Linked DNA regions of Caldimonas thermodepolymerans. The protein of the gene in region 2 interacts with the protein of the main gene of each other region in a pairwise test. Links are inferred from orthologs where the notes say so. Each region holds a gene or a part of one and is shown on either strand. Other genes may lie near its edges. The genes, in order: mrdA and IS481_RS03485.

What was found.
Region 1: the proteins of IS481_RS03485 (region 2) and mrdA interact in binary tests that used the Escherichia coli proteins (3 or more experiments, as listed by UniProt). The link is inferred for Caldimonas thermodepolymerans from one-to-one orthologs.

Annotation. Positions count from the first base shown.
Region 1 is NZ_CP064338.1:134,288-141,233, reverse strand. What follows is about bases 1,525-4,485. They hold mrdA (penicillin-binding protein 2), read right to left. Parts: upstream 4,046-4,485; coding sequence 2,003-4,045; downstream 1,525-2,002. Other genes in these bases: mreD (rod shape-determining protein MreD), read right to left, coding at 4,082-4,485; rodA (rod shape-determining protein RodA), read right to left, coding at 1,525-2,006. Also shown: IS481_RS00715 (acyl-homoserine-lactone synthase), read left to right, coding at 139-801; more of rodA, read right to left, coding at 849-1,524; more of mreD, read right to left, coding at 4,486-4,600; rod shape-determining protein MreC, read right to left, coding at 4,597-5,517; IS481_RS00690 (rod shape-determining protein), read right to left, coding at 5,583-6,626; Asp-tRNA(Asn)/Glu-tRNA(Gln) amidotransferase subunit GatC, read left to right, coding at 6,903-6,946. UniProt on the Escherichia coli protein: Catalyzes cross-linking of the peptidoglycan cell wall. Responsible for the determination of the rod shape of the cell. Is probably required for lateral peptidoglycan synthesis and maintenance of the correct diameter during lateral and centripetal growth.
Region 2 is NZ_CP064338.1:709,554-716,592, forward strand. What follows is about bases 2,070-5,123. They hold IS481_RS03485 (penicillin-binding protein 1A), read right to left. Parts: upstream 4,726-5,123; coding sequence 2,413-4,725; downstream 2,070-2,412. Other genes in these bases: lptM (LPS translocon maturation chaperone LptM), read right to left, coding at 2,070-2,096; cyaY (iron donor protein CyaY), read left to right, coding at 2,070-2,340; IS481_RS03490 (pilus assembly protein PilM), read left to right, coding at 5,049-5,123. Also shown: IS481_RS03465 (class I SAM-dependent rRNA methyltransferase), read left to right, coding at 1-527; lysA (diaminopimelate decarboxylase), read right to left, coding at 532-1,800; more of lptM, read right to left, coding at 1,797-2,069; more of cyaY, read left to right, coding at 2,002-2,069; more of IS481_RS03490, read left to right, coding at 5,124-6,128; IS481_RS03495 (PilN domain-containing protein), read left to right, coding at 6,125-6,748; IS481_RS03500 (type IV pilus inner membrane component PilO), read left to right, coding at 6,761-7,039. UniProt on the Escherichia coli protein: Cell wall formation. Synthesis of cross-linked peptidoglycan from the lipid intermediates.

The DNA.
Region 1 (6,946 bases), 570 kb from region 2 along the record:
GAACAGTGCCGCAGTTGCCCCCAGCCGACAATCCCCGGTTCGGGGCGCGAATTTCTGTCAACCCTGACAGTTGTGACCCCCCATGCCCTGCTCTGAAATCGGTCGTCCCGGCTGCCGTAACTGACGAAGGAGGCTCTTGTGGACGTCATCTGTGGAACCGGAGCCACCCTTGCCCCCAGTCTGCTCGACGAGCTGGCGGTCTACCGCCACCGTATCTTCATCGAGACCCTGAAATGGGACCTGCCCACCGAGAACGGCCGCGAGCAGGACCAGTTCGACGGCCCGCAGACCGGCTACGTGATCGCGCGCGACGAGACGGGCGCGATCTGCGGCTGCGCCCGCCTGCTGCCCACCACCGGCCCCTACCTGCTGGCCGACGTGTTCCCGCAGCTGCTGCACGGCGCGCCGGTGCCGCGCCACGAACGGATCTGGGAGCTGTCGCGCTTCGCGTCGATGAACTGCGGCGCGCCCCACCAGCTGTCGCGCCAGATGGAACTGAAGGTGGCCGAGCACGTGTTCGCCACCGCGCTGCATTTCGCGGCCCGCCATGGCGTGGAGCGCTTCGTCACGGTCTCGCCGCTGGGCGTCGAGCGCCTGCTGCGCCGCGCCGGCCTGCACATCCACCGCGCCGGGCCGCCGGTGATGGTCGGCGGCCACCCGCTGTTTGCCTGCTGGATCGAGGTGGACGCCCACTCGCTGCGCCTGCTGGCGCACTACGTGCCGCCGCGCGAGCGCGTCGCGCCCGCGTTGCGCGCCAATGCCCCCGCCGCCACGGCGGACACGACCCGCAGCTGGACCTGAACGGACCAGGCTGCGCCTTCCGGGCCGCCCGGTGACCAGGGCGCCGCTCAGGAGACCATCAGTCGCCGGCTCTTGGCGATCGACATCAGGATGCCGATGCCCAGCCCCAGCGTCACCATCGCGGTGCCGCCGTAGCTGATGAAGGGCAGGGGCACGCCCACCACGGGCAGGATGCCGCTGACCATGCCCATGTTGACGAAGGCATAGGTGAAGAAGATCAGCGACACCGCCCCCGCGAGCAGGCGCGAGAACAGCGTCGGCGCCTCGGTGGCGATCACCAGCCCGCGGAAGACCAGGAAGATGAAGCCCAGCAGCAGGGCGACGTTGCCGGCCAGCCCGAACTCCTCGGAATAGGCGGCGAAGATGAAGTCGGTGGTGCGCTCGGGGATGAACTCCAGGTGGGTCTGCGTGCCCTTCATGAAACCCTTGCCGGTCAGCCCCCCGGAGCCGATCGCGATCATGCCTTGCAGCGTGTGGAAGCCCTTGCCGAGCGGGTCCTTGCCCGGATCGAGCAGCGTGCACACGCGCCCCTTCTGGTAGGCGTGCAGCACCGGCCATTCGACGTCGGGCTGGCAGATGCGGTCCTCGGCGAGCACCAGCGCGGTGATGCCGATCGCACCGCCGACCAGCACCGGGAGGATCAGCTTCCACGACAGGCCGGCGAAGAAGATCACGAACAGCCCGCCGGCCAGCACCAGCAGCGCGGTGCCCAGGTCGGGCTGCTTCATGATCAGGCCCACGGGCAGCGCCAGGATGCCCGCCGCGACGATGAAGTCCAGCGTGCGCAGCTGCCCCTCGCGGCGCTGGAACCACCAGGCCAGCATCAGCGGCACCGCGAACTTGAGCAGCTCGCTGGGCTGGATCACGGTGACGCCGACGTTGAGCCAGCGCGTCGCCCCCTTGCGGGTGATGCCGAAGAACTCGACGCCCAGCAGCAGCACCACGCCCAGCACGTACAGCGGCACGGCGATCGCCATCAGCTTCTGCGGCGACACCTGCGCGACGACGAACACCACCAGCGCGGCGATCAGCATGTTGCGCGCATGGTCGTAGAAGCGGGTGCCGTGGTCGTAGCCGGCCGAGTACATGATGACCAGCCCGGCACTGCACAGCAGCAGCACCGCCAGTGCCAGCCAGCCGTCGAAGCCGGTGAAGACCGGCCTGGCGCGCTGCCACAGGGAGGGGCGTTCGAAGGCGACGTTCATCGGGCGGGCTCGGGGTTGAGGGACACGGGGGCCACCGCGGAGGCCGGCACGGCCTGGGCCGGGACGGGCAGCACGGTGCTGCCGGTGGCCGGCAGCACCGGCGCGGGCAGCTGCACCTCGGAGGCGCGCCGCGGCGTGCCGATCGGGGCGGCCGCCTGGCCGTTCTGCACGGCCAGGATGTCTTCCTCGCTGGGATAGATGCCGGCCAGCCAGTAGTCCAGCACCCGGCGCGCGATCGGCGCGGCGGCCTGCGCGCCGAAGCCGGCGTTCTCGACGATCAGCGCGACCGCGATCTGCGGATCATCGACCGGGGCGAAGGCGATGTACAGCGAGTGGTCGCGCAGGTACTCGGCCATCTTGGCCGCGTTGTACTTCTCGTTCTGGCGGATCGTGACGGCCTGCGCGGTGCCGGTCTTGCCGCCGCTCGCGTAGGGCGCACCGGCGAACACGCGGGTCGAGGTGCCTTCCTGCGTCACCGCGTGCATCGCGCGCTTGATGATCTCGACATGCTGCGCCTTCAGGTCGAGCGGCTCGAGGCGCTGGCCGCCCACCGGGCGACGCTCGCGCGTGACCACGTCGCGGATCTCGCGCACCAGGTGCGGCACGTGGCGCTCGCCGCCCGAGACCAGCGTGGCCAGCGCATGCGACAGCTGCAGCATCGTGAAGTTGTTGTAGCCCTGGCCGATGCCCAGCGAGATGGTCTCGCCGGCGTACCAGCGCTGCTGCTCGGGCTTCTTGTAGGCACGGCGCTTCCATTCGGTGGACGGCAGCACGCCGCGCACCTCGCCCTCGATGTCGATGCCGGTGATCTGGCCGAAGCCGAACGGCGCGAGCTGCGCGTGGATCAGGTCCACGCCCATCTCGTTGGCCAGCGAGTAGTAGTAGACGTTGCTCGACTTGACGATCGAGCGGTGCATGTCGACCATGCCCAGCCCGACGTCGCCGTGGCTGCGGAAGCGGTGGTTGCCGAACAGGAACACCCCGGTGTCGAGGATGGCCTCGTTCGGCCCGCGCTTGCCGCTGTTGAGCGCGGCCATCGCCATGAACGGCTTGAACGTGGAGCCGGGCGGGTAGGTGCCCCGCAGCGCGCGGTTGAGCAGCGGCTTGTCGGGCGACTCGTTGAGCGCGCGCCAGTTCTCGACGTCGATGCCCTCGACGAACAGGTTGGGGTCGAAGGTCGGCTTGCTGACGAAGGCCAGCAGCTCGCCGGTCTTGGGGTCGATCGCCACCAGCGCGCCGCGCCGGTTGCCGTACAGCCGCTCGACCAGCGCCTGCAGCTTGATGTCGATGGACAGCACCACGGTGTTGCCCGGGATCGCCGGGCTGGAGCGCAGCCGCCGCACCGCGCGCCCGCCGGCGCTGGTCTCCACCTCCTCGAAGCCGGTGATGCCGTGCAGCTCGCGCTCGTAGCTCTGCTCGATGCCCAGCTTGCCGATGTAGTCGGTGCCGCGGTAGTTGGCCGCGTCCTCGGAGTCCTCGATCTTCTCCTTCTCGGCCTGGTTGATGCGGCCGATGTAGCCGATCACGTGGCTGCCGATCTCGCCGAGCGGGTAGTGGCGGAACAGCCGTGCCTTGATCTCCACGCCGGGAAAGCGGTAGGCTTGCACCGAGAAGCGCGCCACCTCCTCGTCGGTCAGGCGGGTGCGGATCGGCAGCGACTCGAAGCTCTTGGACTCGTCCATCAGCCGGCGGAAGCGCCGCCGGTCGTAGTTGGTGATCTCGACCACCTCGGACAGGGCGTCGATGGTGGCGTCCAGGTCGGCGATCTTCGACGGCGTCAGCTCCAGCGTGTAGGCCGAGTAGTTGTTGGCCAGCACCACGCCGTTGCGGTCGACGATCAGCCCGCGGTTGGGGACGATGGGCACCACGGCGATGCGGTTGTTCTCGGCGCGCGTGGACAGCTCGTCGTAGCGGATCACCTGCAGGTAGGCCAGGCGCGCGAAGATCAGCCCGAAGCACACCAGCACCATGGCCGCGGCGAACAGCACCCTCGCGCGAAAGCGCGACAGCTCGAGTTCGACGTTCTTGAGTTCGGTCATGCGCGTGGGGGCGCGGCAGGGCCTCGCGGGCGGTGGCTACAGCGGCCGGTTGGCGTCGGGGTCCGGCGGGCGGCGCTGCGGCGCGAGCAGCACCCAGGTCGCCAGCGGCCACAACACCGCTTCGAACACCGGCGCGAGCAGCAGTTCCCAGCCGGGGAAGACGCCGCCGGCGATCATGCGGATCAGCACCGACACCACGTGGGCGGCAAAGAACAGCGGCAGGATCTGCACCGCCTGCGACAGCACGCTGAACCACAGCAGGCGCCGGTGGATGGTGATCGCGAAATAGGACAGCAGCGTGTAGGCCAGCGCGTGCTGGCCGAGCAGCGCGCCTTCGTGCACGTCCATCATCAGGCCGAAGGCGAAGGCGGCGCCCACGCCGACGCGGCGCGGCTGGTGCACGTTCCAGAACACCAGGACCAGCGCCAGCAGGTCCGGCACCGCGGTGGTCTGGCCGACGGGCACCAGGTTCAGCGCGAAGGCCGCCAGCAGCGAGGCCCACATGAACACCGGGTTGACCGGCAGCAGCAGCTGGTCGGAACCGCGCGGCATCATCGGGCGGCCCTCGCTTTCTTGCGGGTCTCGGACGGCGCCTCGTCCTCGGGCGGGCGCTGCGGCAGGTGGCCGCCGATCGGGTCGACGATCAGCACGTGGCGCGCGCTGCCGGGCGAGGCCACCGGCTGCAGGGTGATCTTGGCGAAGGGGGAGTCGGAGCGGCGGTCCACCTTGGTCACGCGCGCGACCGCCAGGCCCGGCGGGTAGACGCCGTCCACGCCCGAGGTGCTGAGCAGGTCGCCCTCGGCGACGTCGGCGTTGGCGGCCATGAAGCGCAGCTCCATCGCGTCATGGGCCGGGTCGCCGTAGGCCACGCCGCGCACCAGGGTGCGCGTGTTCAGCACCGGGATCAGCGCCTGCCGGTCGGTCAGCAGGGTCACTTCCGAAGTGAGCGGATACACCCGCGTGACCTGGCCCAGCACGCCGTTCTGGTCGATCACCGGCGAGCCCAGGACCACGCCGTGGGTGCTGCCGATGTCCACCACCACGCGGCGGCTGAACGGGTCGGGCGCGTCGTAGAGCACCTCGGCCGCACGGGTGCGGGCCTGCACCGCCGGGCGCAGCTCCAGCAGCGCACGCAGCTGGGCGTTCTCGCGCTCGAGCAACTCCATGCGGGCAATGCGGGCGGCCTGCTCGACCAGCTGGCGGCGCGCCAGCTCCTCGGCGGCACGCGCTTCCTTGACCCCGTCCAGGTAGGCGCCGCCGGTGGCCACCAGCTCGACCGGCACCAGCAGGGCGCGCTGGATCGGGTGCAGCACGGTGGCGATCACGGCCCGCAGGGGCTGGGTGATGTGCAGCCGCGTGTCGGCCACCATCAGGAAGACCGCCAGGGCGGAGAAGATCATCAGGCGCGTGAACGCCGACGGCCCTTGCTTGAAGAAAGGCGGTGGAGTCCGGTCCAGGGTGCCCAGCGGCATGTCGGGACTTTACAGACGAAGCCGGCCGGCCGCATCGGGCCGGCCAGGCTGCGGGTGGCCCAAGCTCACTCCGAGGTGAAGATCGCGCCCAGGCGCTCCATGCGCTCCAGGGCCGTGCCGCAGCCGCGGACCACGCAGGTCAGCGGGTCTTCGGCCACCAGCACCGGCAGGCCGGTCTCCTCGGCGAGCAGGCGGTCCAGGTCGCGCAGCAACGCCCCGCCGCCCGTGAGCATCATGCCGCGTTCGGCGATGTCCGCGCCCAGTTCGGGCGGGGTCTGTTCCAGGGCATTCTTCACGCTGGAGACGATCTGGTTCAGCGGATCGGTCAGCGCCTCGAGGATCTCGTTGGAGCTGATCGTGAAGCTGCGCGGCACGCCTTCGGAGAGGTTGCGGCCCTTGACCTCCATCTCCTTGACCTCGGAGCCGGGGAAGGCCGAGCCGATTTCCTTCTTGATCGCCTCGGCGGTGGGCTCGCCGATCAGCATGCCGTAGTTGCGGCGGATGTAGTTGATGATGGCCTCGTCGAACTTGTCGCCGCCGACACGCACGCTGCCCTTGTAGACCATGCCGCCCAGCGAGATCACGCCGACCTCGGTGGTGCCGCCGCCGATGTCCACCACCATCGAGCCGGAGGCCTCCGACACCGGCAGGCCGGCGCCGATCGCCGCGGCCATCGGCTCCTCGATCAGGTAGACCTCGGAGGCGCCGGCACCCAGCGCCGACTCACGGATCGCGCGGCGCTCGACCTGGGTCGAGCCGCAGGGCACGCAGATGATGATCCGCGGGCTGGGCTTGAGCACCGAGCGCGGATGCACCATCTTGATGAACTGCTTGAGCATCTGCTCGGTGACGGTGAAGTCGGCGATCACGCCGTCCTTCATCGGGCGGATGGCCTCGATGTTGCCGGGCACCTTGCCCAGCATGGCCTTGGCCTCGGCGCCGACCGCCTGGATGGTCTTCTTGCCGTTGGGCCCGCCTTCATGACGGATCGCGACCACCGAGGGCTCGTCCAGGACGATGCCCTTGCCGCGCACGTAGATCAGGGTGTTGGCGGTGCCGAGGTCGATGGCGAGGTCCGTCGAGAAGTAGCGACGAATGGATTCGAACATGTTGAGTGTCGAGAAGGCCGACCCGGGCTGTGAGCAACTGGCGTGGCAGCAGGGCGACCTGGTGTTTTTCGGGGGTTTCTCCGGAACCGCTCGGGGGCGCATCCCAGGCGCCCTTTTGCGCTTTTCAGCACGAAGCCGGCACGGGTTGCCCAAAGCGCGGGAGCTCTCCGGACCCCCGGCGCTCAGCTATCGGGCCGGCTGTGGATAACGGGCGATAATACCTGATCAACCCCGCGCTTTTCCCTGCGGGAAGCCCACAAGATCCAACTTATTTACATGGCCCTGACTTCAGATGACGTCAGCCGCATCGCCCTTCTCGC
Region 2 (7,039 bases):
TGCTCAACTGCTACTGCTACACCGGCGGCTTCAGCATCGCCGCGCTGGCCGGCGGCGCCGAGCAGGTGGTCAGCGTCGACTCGTCGGCACCCGCGCTGGCGCGCGCGAGCGCGCACGTCGCGCTCAACGGCTTCGACGCCGGCCGCCACGAGGCGCTGGACGCCGACGTCAACGACACGCTGCGCCGCTACCTGAAGGAAGGTCGCCGCTTCGACGCCATCGTGCTCGATCCGCCCAAGTTCGCGCCCACCGCCTCGCACGCCGAGCGCGCCGCGCGCGCCTACAAGGACATCAACCGGCTCGCGTTCAAGCTGCTCGAGCCGGGTGGCCTGCTGTTCACTTTCTCGTGCTCGGGCGGCATCGGCGCCGAGCTGTTCCACAAGATCGTGGCCGGCGCCGGGCTGGACGCGGGGGTGGACGGCTTCATCCAGGCGCGGCTGGGCGCCGCACCCGACCATCCGATGACCATCACCTTCCCCGAGGGCGAATACCTCAAGGGGCTGGTGGTGCTCAAGCGCGCCGGCTGAGCGTTCAGCCCAGGAGCCGCTCCCCGCGGAACAGCTCTTGCGGCGTCTCGCGCTCGCGGATGAGGTGCGCCTGGCCGTCGATCACCATCACCTCGGCCGCGCGGCCGCGCGTGTTGTAGTTGCTCGCCATGCTCATGCCGTAGGCGCCGGCCGACAGCACCGCGATCCGGTCGCCCTGGCGCACCGCCAGCAGGCGGTCGCGCGCCAGCCAGTCGCCCGATTCGCACACCGGGCCGACCACGTCGTAGCGCTGCGGCGGCTCGTCGCGCAGGCGGCAGGCGGCAGTGGCCATCCAGGCCTCGTACATCGCCGGGCGCATCAGGTCGTTCATCGCCGCATCGACGATGCAGAAGTTCTTCTCCTCGCCGGGCTTGAGGTAGAGCACCTCGGTGACCAGCACGCCGGCATTGCCGACCAGCGAGCGGCCCGGCTCGAACAGCAGCTCGCGATGCCCGTGCCCGCGCGCGTCGATGCGCTCGAGCAGGCGCGCGATCAGCTCGTCGGCCGCCGGCGGGGTCTCGTCGGTGTAGGTGATGCCCAGGCCTCCGCCGAGGTCGACGTGGTGGATCGGGATGCCCGCGGCCTCCACCGCCTCGACCAGGTCCAGCACGCGGTCCAGCGCGTCGAGGTAGGGTGCGACCTCGGTGATCTGCGAGCCGATGTGGCAGTCGATGCCGGTGACCTGCAGCCCCGGCAGCGCCGCGGCGCGCCGGTAGGCCGCGACGGCGCGGTCATGGGCGATGCCGAACTTGTTGTCGCGCAGGCCGGTGGAGATGTACGGATGGGTCTTCGCGTCGACGTCCGGGTTGACGCGCAGGCTCACCGGCGCCCGGCGCCCCAGCGAGGCGGCGACTTCCGACAGCACCTCCAGTTCGGCCTCGCTTTCGACGTTGAAGCAGCGCACGCCGGCTTCCAGCGCGCGGCGCATCTCGGCGCGGGTCTTGCCCACGCCCGAGAACACCACCCGGTCGGCACGGCCGCCTGCGGCCAGCACGCGTTCCAGCTCGCCGGCCGAGACGATGTCGAAGCCGCAGCCCGCGCGCGCGAAGGTCTGCAGCACGGCCAGGCTGGAGTTGGCCTTCATCGCGTAGCAGACCAGGTGCTTGCGGCCGGCCAGCGCCCGCTCGTAGGGCGCGAGCGCGGCCAGCATCGCGGCCTGCGAGTAGACGTAGAGCGGGGTGCCGTACTGGTCGGCCAGCGCGTCGAGCGCGCAGCCGTCCACGTGCAGCTGGCCGTCGCGGTACGCGACGAAGGGGGAGCCGGGCAGGGTCATCGGGAGGCAGCAGGAGCAGGTGCGGAAGCCGCCCCGGCGGGGGCGGTGGCGGCGGGCCCGGGCAGGTACAGCGGGCCCTTCTGCCCGCAGCCGCTCACACCCACGGCCAGAAGGGTGGCCGCACCGAAGACTAGAATCGATGCGCGTGCAAACATTTCACGATTGTAGGTTCTGGCAACGATGACTCTGACCCCCACTCCGTTGAGCGACAGCGAATACCACGCCCGGGCGCATGCCGTGCTGGCCGCCGTCGAGGCGCGCGTCGACGAACTGCTGCAGAGCGACGTGGTGGACATCGACACCAGCCGCACCGGCGGCCTGCTCGAACTGACGCTGCCCAACCGCAGCAAGATCGTGATCAACACCCAGCCGCCGCTGCACGAGATCTGGCTGGCCGCGCGCCGTGGCGGCTACCACTACAAGTATGTCGAGGGCCGCTGGCTGGACACCCGCAGCGGGCGCGACTTCTTCGAGATGCTGTCCGAGTGCGTCAGCGAACAGGCCGGGTGCCCGGTGAGCTTCACGGCACCGGCGGCCTGAGCACGCGGCGCAGGCCCGGCAAGCGAACAAGGCGGCCCGAAGGCCGCCTTTGTGCTTGGGGAACGCCGAGGGTCAGTTCCTGAACAGGTCCAGGATGCTGCGGCGCTCGTCCTCGGTCGGCGTCACCGGCAGCTGGTCTTCCAGGCCGAGGCTGGCCACGCCGGCGCCCTGGCTGAACTCCTCGTAGAACCACTCGCCGCCGATGTTGACCACGCCCGGCGGGGGCGAGGGCTCCTGCACCGGCACGCCCTTGAGCGCGTGCGCCATGTAGCTGATCCAGATCGGCAGGGCCAGGCCGCCCCCCGTCTCGCGCGAGCCCAGCTTGCGCGGCGTGTCGTAGCCGATCCAGACGACGCCGACCAGGGTCGGCTGGAAGCCGGCGAACCAGGCGTCCATCGAGTCGTTGGTGGTGCCGGTCTTGCCGTACAGGTCCGGGCGCTTGAGCAGGGCCTGCGCGCGCGCGGCGGTGCCCGAGCGGGTCACTTCCTGCAGCAGGCTGCTCATCACGAAGGCGTTGCGGGCGTCGATGACGCGCGCCGATTCGTCCGCCGGCTTGGGCGGACGGTCGACCAGCACGTTGCCCTTGCTGTCGGTCACGCGGGTGACCAGGTGCGGCGTGACGCGCAGGCCGCCGTTGGCGAACACGGCGTAGGCCGTGGCCATCTGCAGCGGCGTGGTCGAGCCGGCGCCGAGCGCCATGGTCAGGTAGGGCGGATGCCGTGCCGGGTCGAAGCCGAAGTTGCTCACCCACTGCTGCCCGTAGTCCGGGCCGATGGCCTGCAGCAGGCGGATCGAGACCATGTTCTTCGACTTGGCCAGCGCGCGGCGCATCGACATCGGGCCGTCGAAGGTGCCGTCGTAGTTCTTCGGCTCCCAGGGCTGGCTGCCGGTGGTGCCGGCATCGAAGAACAACGGTGCGTCGTTGATCACCGTGGCAGGCGTGAAGCCCTTCTCGAGCGCGGCCGAGTAGATGAACGGCTTGAAGCTGGAGCCGGGCTGGCGCCACGCCTGCGTGACGTGGTTGAACTTGTTCTTGGCATGGTCGAAGCCGCCCACCAGCGCGCGCACGGCGCCGGTGCGCGGGTCCAGGGACACCAGTGCGCCTTCGACCTCGGGCAGTTGCGTGATCGACCACTTGCCCTTGGCGTCCTGCACCACGCGGATCACCGCGCCGGGACGGATGCGCACCTTGGGATTGGCCTTTTCCGACAGGCCCGATTCGGCGGGCTTGAGCCCGGCGCCGGTGATCGTGACGTCCTCGCCGTTCTGCAGCACCGCGACCACCTTCTTGGGGCTGACCTCGATGGCCACCGCGGCGCGGATCTCGTCGTTGTCGGGATAGTCGGCCAGCGCCTCGGCGATGCGCGTGTCCAGTTCCGTGGCGTCCTTGGGCAGCTCGACGTAGCCTTCGGGGCCGCGGTAGAACTGGCGCCGCTCGTAGTCGATGATGCCTGCACGCAGGGCCCGGTAGGCGGCGACCTGGTCGTCGGTCTCGATGGTGGTGTAGACGTTCAGCCCGCGCGTGTAGGCCTCTTCGCCGTACTGCTCGAAGATCAGCTGGCGGGCTGTCTCGGCCACGTATTCGGCGTGCACCGGCGGCGGCACGTTGCGACGGTAGGTCAGCTTCTCGGCCAGCGCCGCGTCGTGCTGTTCCTTCGTGATGAAGCCGTGCTCCAGCATGCGCGAGATGATGTAGCGCTGCCGCGTCGCCGCCCGCCGCGGATTGACGATCGGGTTGTAGGCCGACGGGGCCTTGGGCAGGCCGGCCAGCATCGCCGCTTCGGCGACCGTCAGCTCGTCCAGCTCCTTGCCGAAGTACGTCTCGGCGGCGGCCGCAAAGCCGTACGCGCGCTGACCCAGGTAGATCTGGTTCATGTAGAGCTCGAGGATCTGGTCCTTGGTCAGCAGGCTCTCGATCTTGAGCGCGAGCAGGATCTCGTAGATCTTGCGCGTGAAGGTCTTTTCGGTGGACAGGTAGAAGTTGCGCGCCACCTGCATCGTGATCGTCGAGGCGCCCTGGCTGCGCGCCTCGCCGAAGTTGCGCAGCCCGGCGCGCAGCACGCCGATGTAGTCGACGCCGCTGTGCTGGTAGAAGCGCGCGTCCTCGATCGCGAGCACAGCGTGCTGCACCACCTTCGGGATGTTGCGGATGGGCACGAACTTGCGCCGCTCCTCGCCGTACTCGCCGATCAGGACGTTGTCGGCCGAGTACACGCGCAGCGGCAGCTTGGGACGGTAGTCCATCAACCCGCTGATCTCGGGCAGGTTGGGATAGGCGACGGCCAGCGCGATGGCAGCCACCATCAGCGCCGCCGCCACGCCGGCCAGCGCAAGGCCGAAGGCCCAGGTCAACCCTTTGAGCAGCCAGCGCGTCCAGGCAGGCATTGCAGCGCTGGCCGCGCCGCCTTTCGGGCGTTGGCGCGCAGATTCGGTCATGTCGTTCCTAAGAGACAACGCGCATTATAGAAACCGGGTCCGTGGCAGTTCCGGCGCGTTCCGGCAAGGGCTTCGAGGGGCTTCGACACGAGTTGTTTCACTTCAGGGAGGGTGTATCAGGGTCTACCCCGAAACGGGTGTCGCGAACACGTTTCACGCCTCTGAAAGAAACGGCCAAAGCGTGAAAAAATCTTTGTTGCTCAATGGGCTTGCTGATAGCATTGAAGTAACTTATTAACAATCCGGCGCACCTTCTTGCGCGTGGGGGACCCGTGAGTTTTCTTGACGTTTTGTTAGGCCGCAAGCATGCGCCGCTTGTCGGGCTCGACATCAGTTCGTCGAGCGTCAAGCTGGTCGAGTTGTCCCAGAACGCCTCGGGCGAGTACGTCGTCGAGCGGTTTGCCTCGGAGAGTTTCGAGAAGGGCTGGATCGCCGACGGCCAGATCGAGAAATTCGACGAAGTGGCCAACGCGGTGCGTCGCGTCGTCGTCAAGAGCGGCACGCGCACCAAGCACGTCGCGATGGCCATGCCCCAGTCGGCCGTGATCACCAAGAAGATCATGCTGCCCGCGGGCCTGCGCGAGGAGGAGATGGAGGTCCAGGTCGAGGCCGAGGCCAACCAGTACATCCCGTTCTCGCTCGACGAAGTGAGCCTGGACTTCTGTGTCATCGGCCCGAGCCCGACCTCGGTCGGCGACGTCGAGGTGCTCATCGCCGCCTCCCGCAAGGACCGGGTGCAGGACCGCCAGGGCCTGGCCGAAGCCGCCGGCCTGAAACCCGTGGTGCTGGACATCGAATCGCATGCGTCGCGCCTGGCCATCGGGCGCCTGATCGCCAACCTGCCCAACGAGGGCAAGGATTCGCTGGTCGCCCTGTTCGAGATCGGGGCCGAGACCACCAGCCTCAAGGTGCTGCGCGACGAGGAACTGCTCTACGACCGCGACCAGGCCTTCGGCGGGTCGCAGCTGACGCAGCTGATCTCGCGCCAGTACGGCTTCTCCTTCGAGGAGGCGGAGCAGAAGAAGCTCTCCGGCGACCTGCCGGAAGACTACGAGCAGACCATCCTGGCGCCGTTCGTCGACAGCCTGGCGCAGGAGGTGGGCCGCGCGCTGCAGTACTTCTTCACCAGCACGCCGCACCACAAGGTGCACTACGTGATGCTGGCCGGCGGCAGCGCGACGCTGCCGGGCCTGAAGGAGCGCGTGACCGAACAGACCGGTTTCGCCTCAATGGTGGTCAACCCCTTCGAGGGCATGAAGCTGGGCCCCAGCGTGCGTGAAAGCAAGCTGCGGCGCGAGGCGCCCTCGTACCTGACGGCCTGCGGTCTGGCGATGCGGAGATTCCTGCAATGATCCTGATCAACCTCCTTCCTCACCGGGAAGAGAAGCGGCGTCGCCGCAAGCAGGCGTTTTTCGTCGCGCTGGGCGTCTCGGCGGGCGTCGGTGCGCTGGTGGTGGCCGGCTGGTATGCCGTGCTGCAGCAGATGATCGCCAACCAGCAGGAGCGCAATGCCTTCCTGACGGCCGAGATCCGGAAGCTCGACGAGCAGATCAAGGACATCGCCACGCTGCGTGCCGAGATCGAGGCGCTGAAGGCGCGCCAGCGTGCGGTCGAGGACCTGCAGACCGACCGCAACATGCCGGTGCACCTGCTCAACGAACTGGCGAAGCAGACGCCCGAGGGCGTCTACCTGCGAGAGATCAAGCAGACCGGACAGACGGTGGTGGTCAGCGGGGTCGCGCAGACCAACGAACGGGTGTCCGAGCTGCTGCGCAACACGGCCTACCACTCGCCGTGGCTGGAACGTCCCGAGCTGGTCGAGATCCGGGCCACGACGCCGAAGCCCGGCGACCGCAATCCTCAGCGGCTGTTCGAGTTCTCGATGCGCGTGTCGCTGAAGCGTCCGCAGGACAACCAGCCGCAGGAAGGCGCTGCCAAGCCGGCCGCCGCCGCGGCGCGCAAGCAATCCTGATCGGGGTTCGACATGGCGAAGGGAACGCTGAACATCAATCTGTCCGAGCTGTCGGAGGAGGTCGCCTCCCAGTTCCGTGACCTGGACCTCAACGAACCCGGCCAGTGGCCGGTGCTGCCCAAGGCCCTGGCCTGGGTGCTGGCAGCCGTGGCCGTGGTCGTCATCGGCTGGTTCCTGGTGCTGTCGCCGGAGGCCGAGACGCTGGAGGCGGAGCGCAACAAGGAACCGCAGCTGAAGGAAAGCTACCGCAGCAAGCTGGCGCAGGCCGTCAACCTGGGCGAGCTGCGCAAG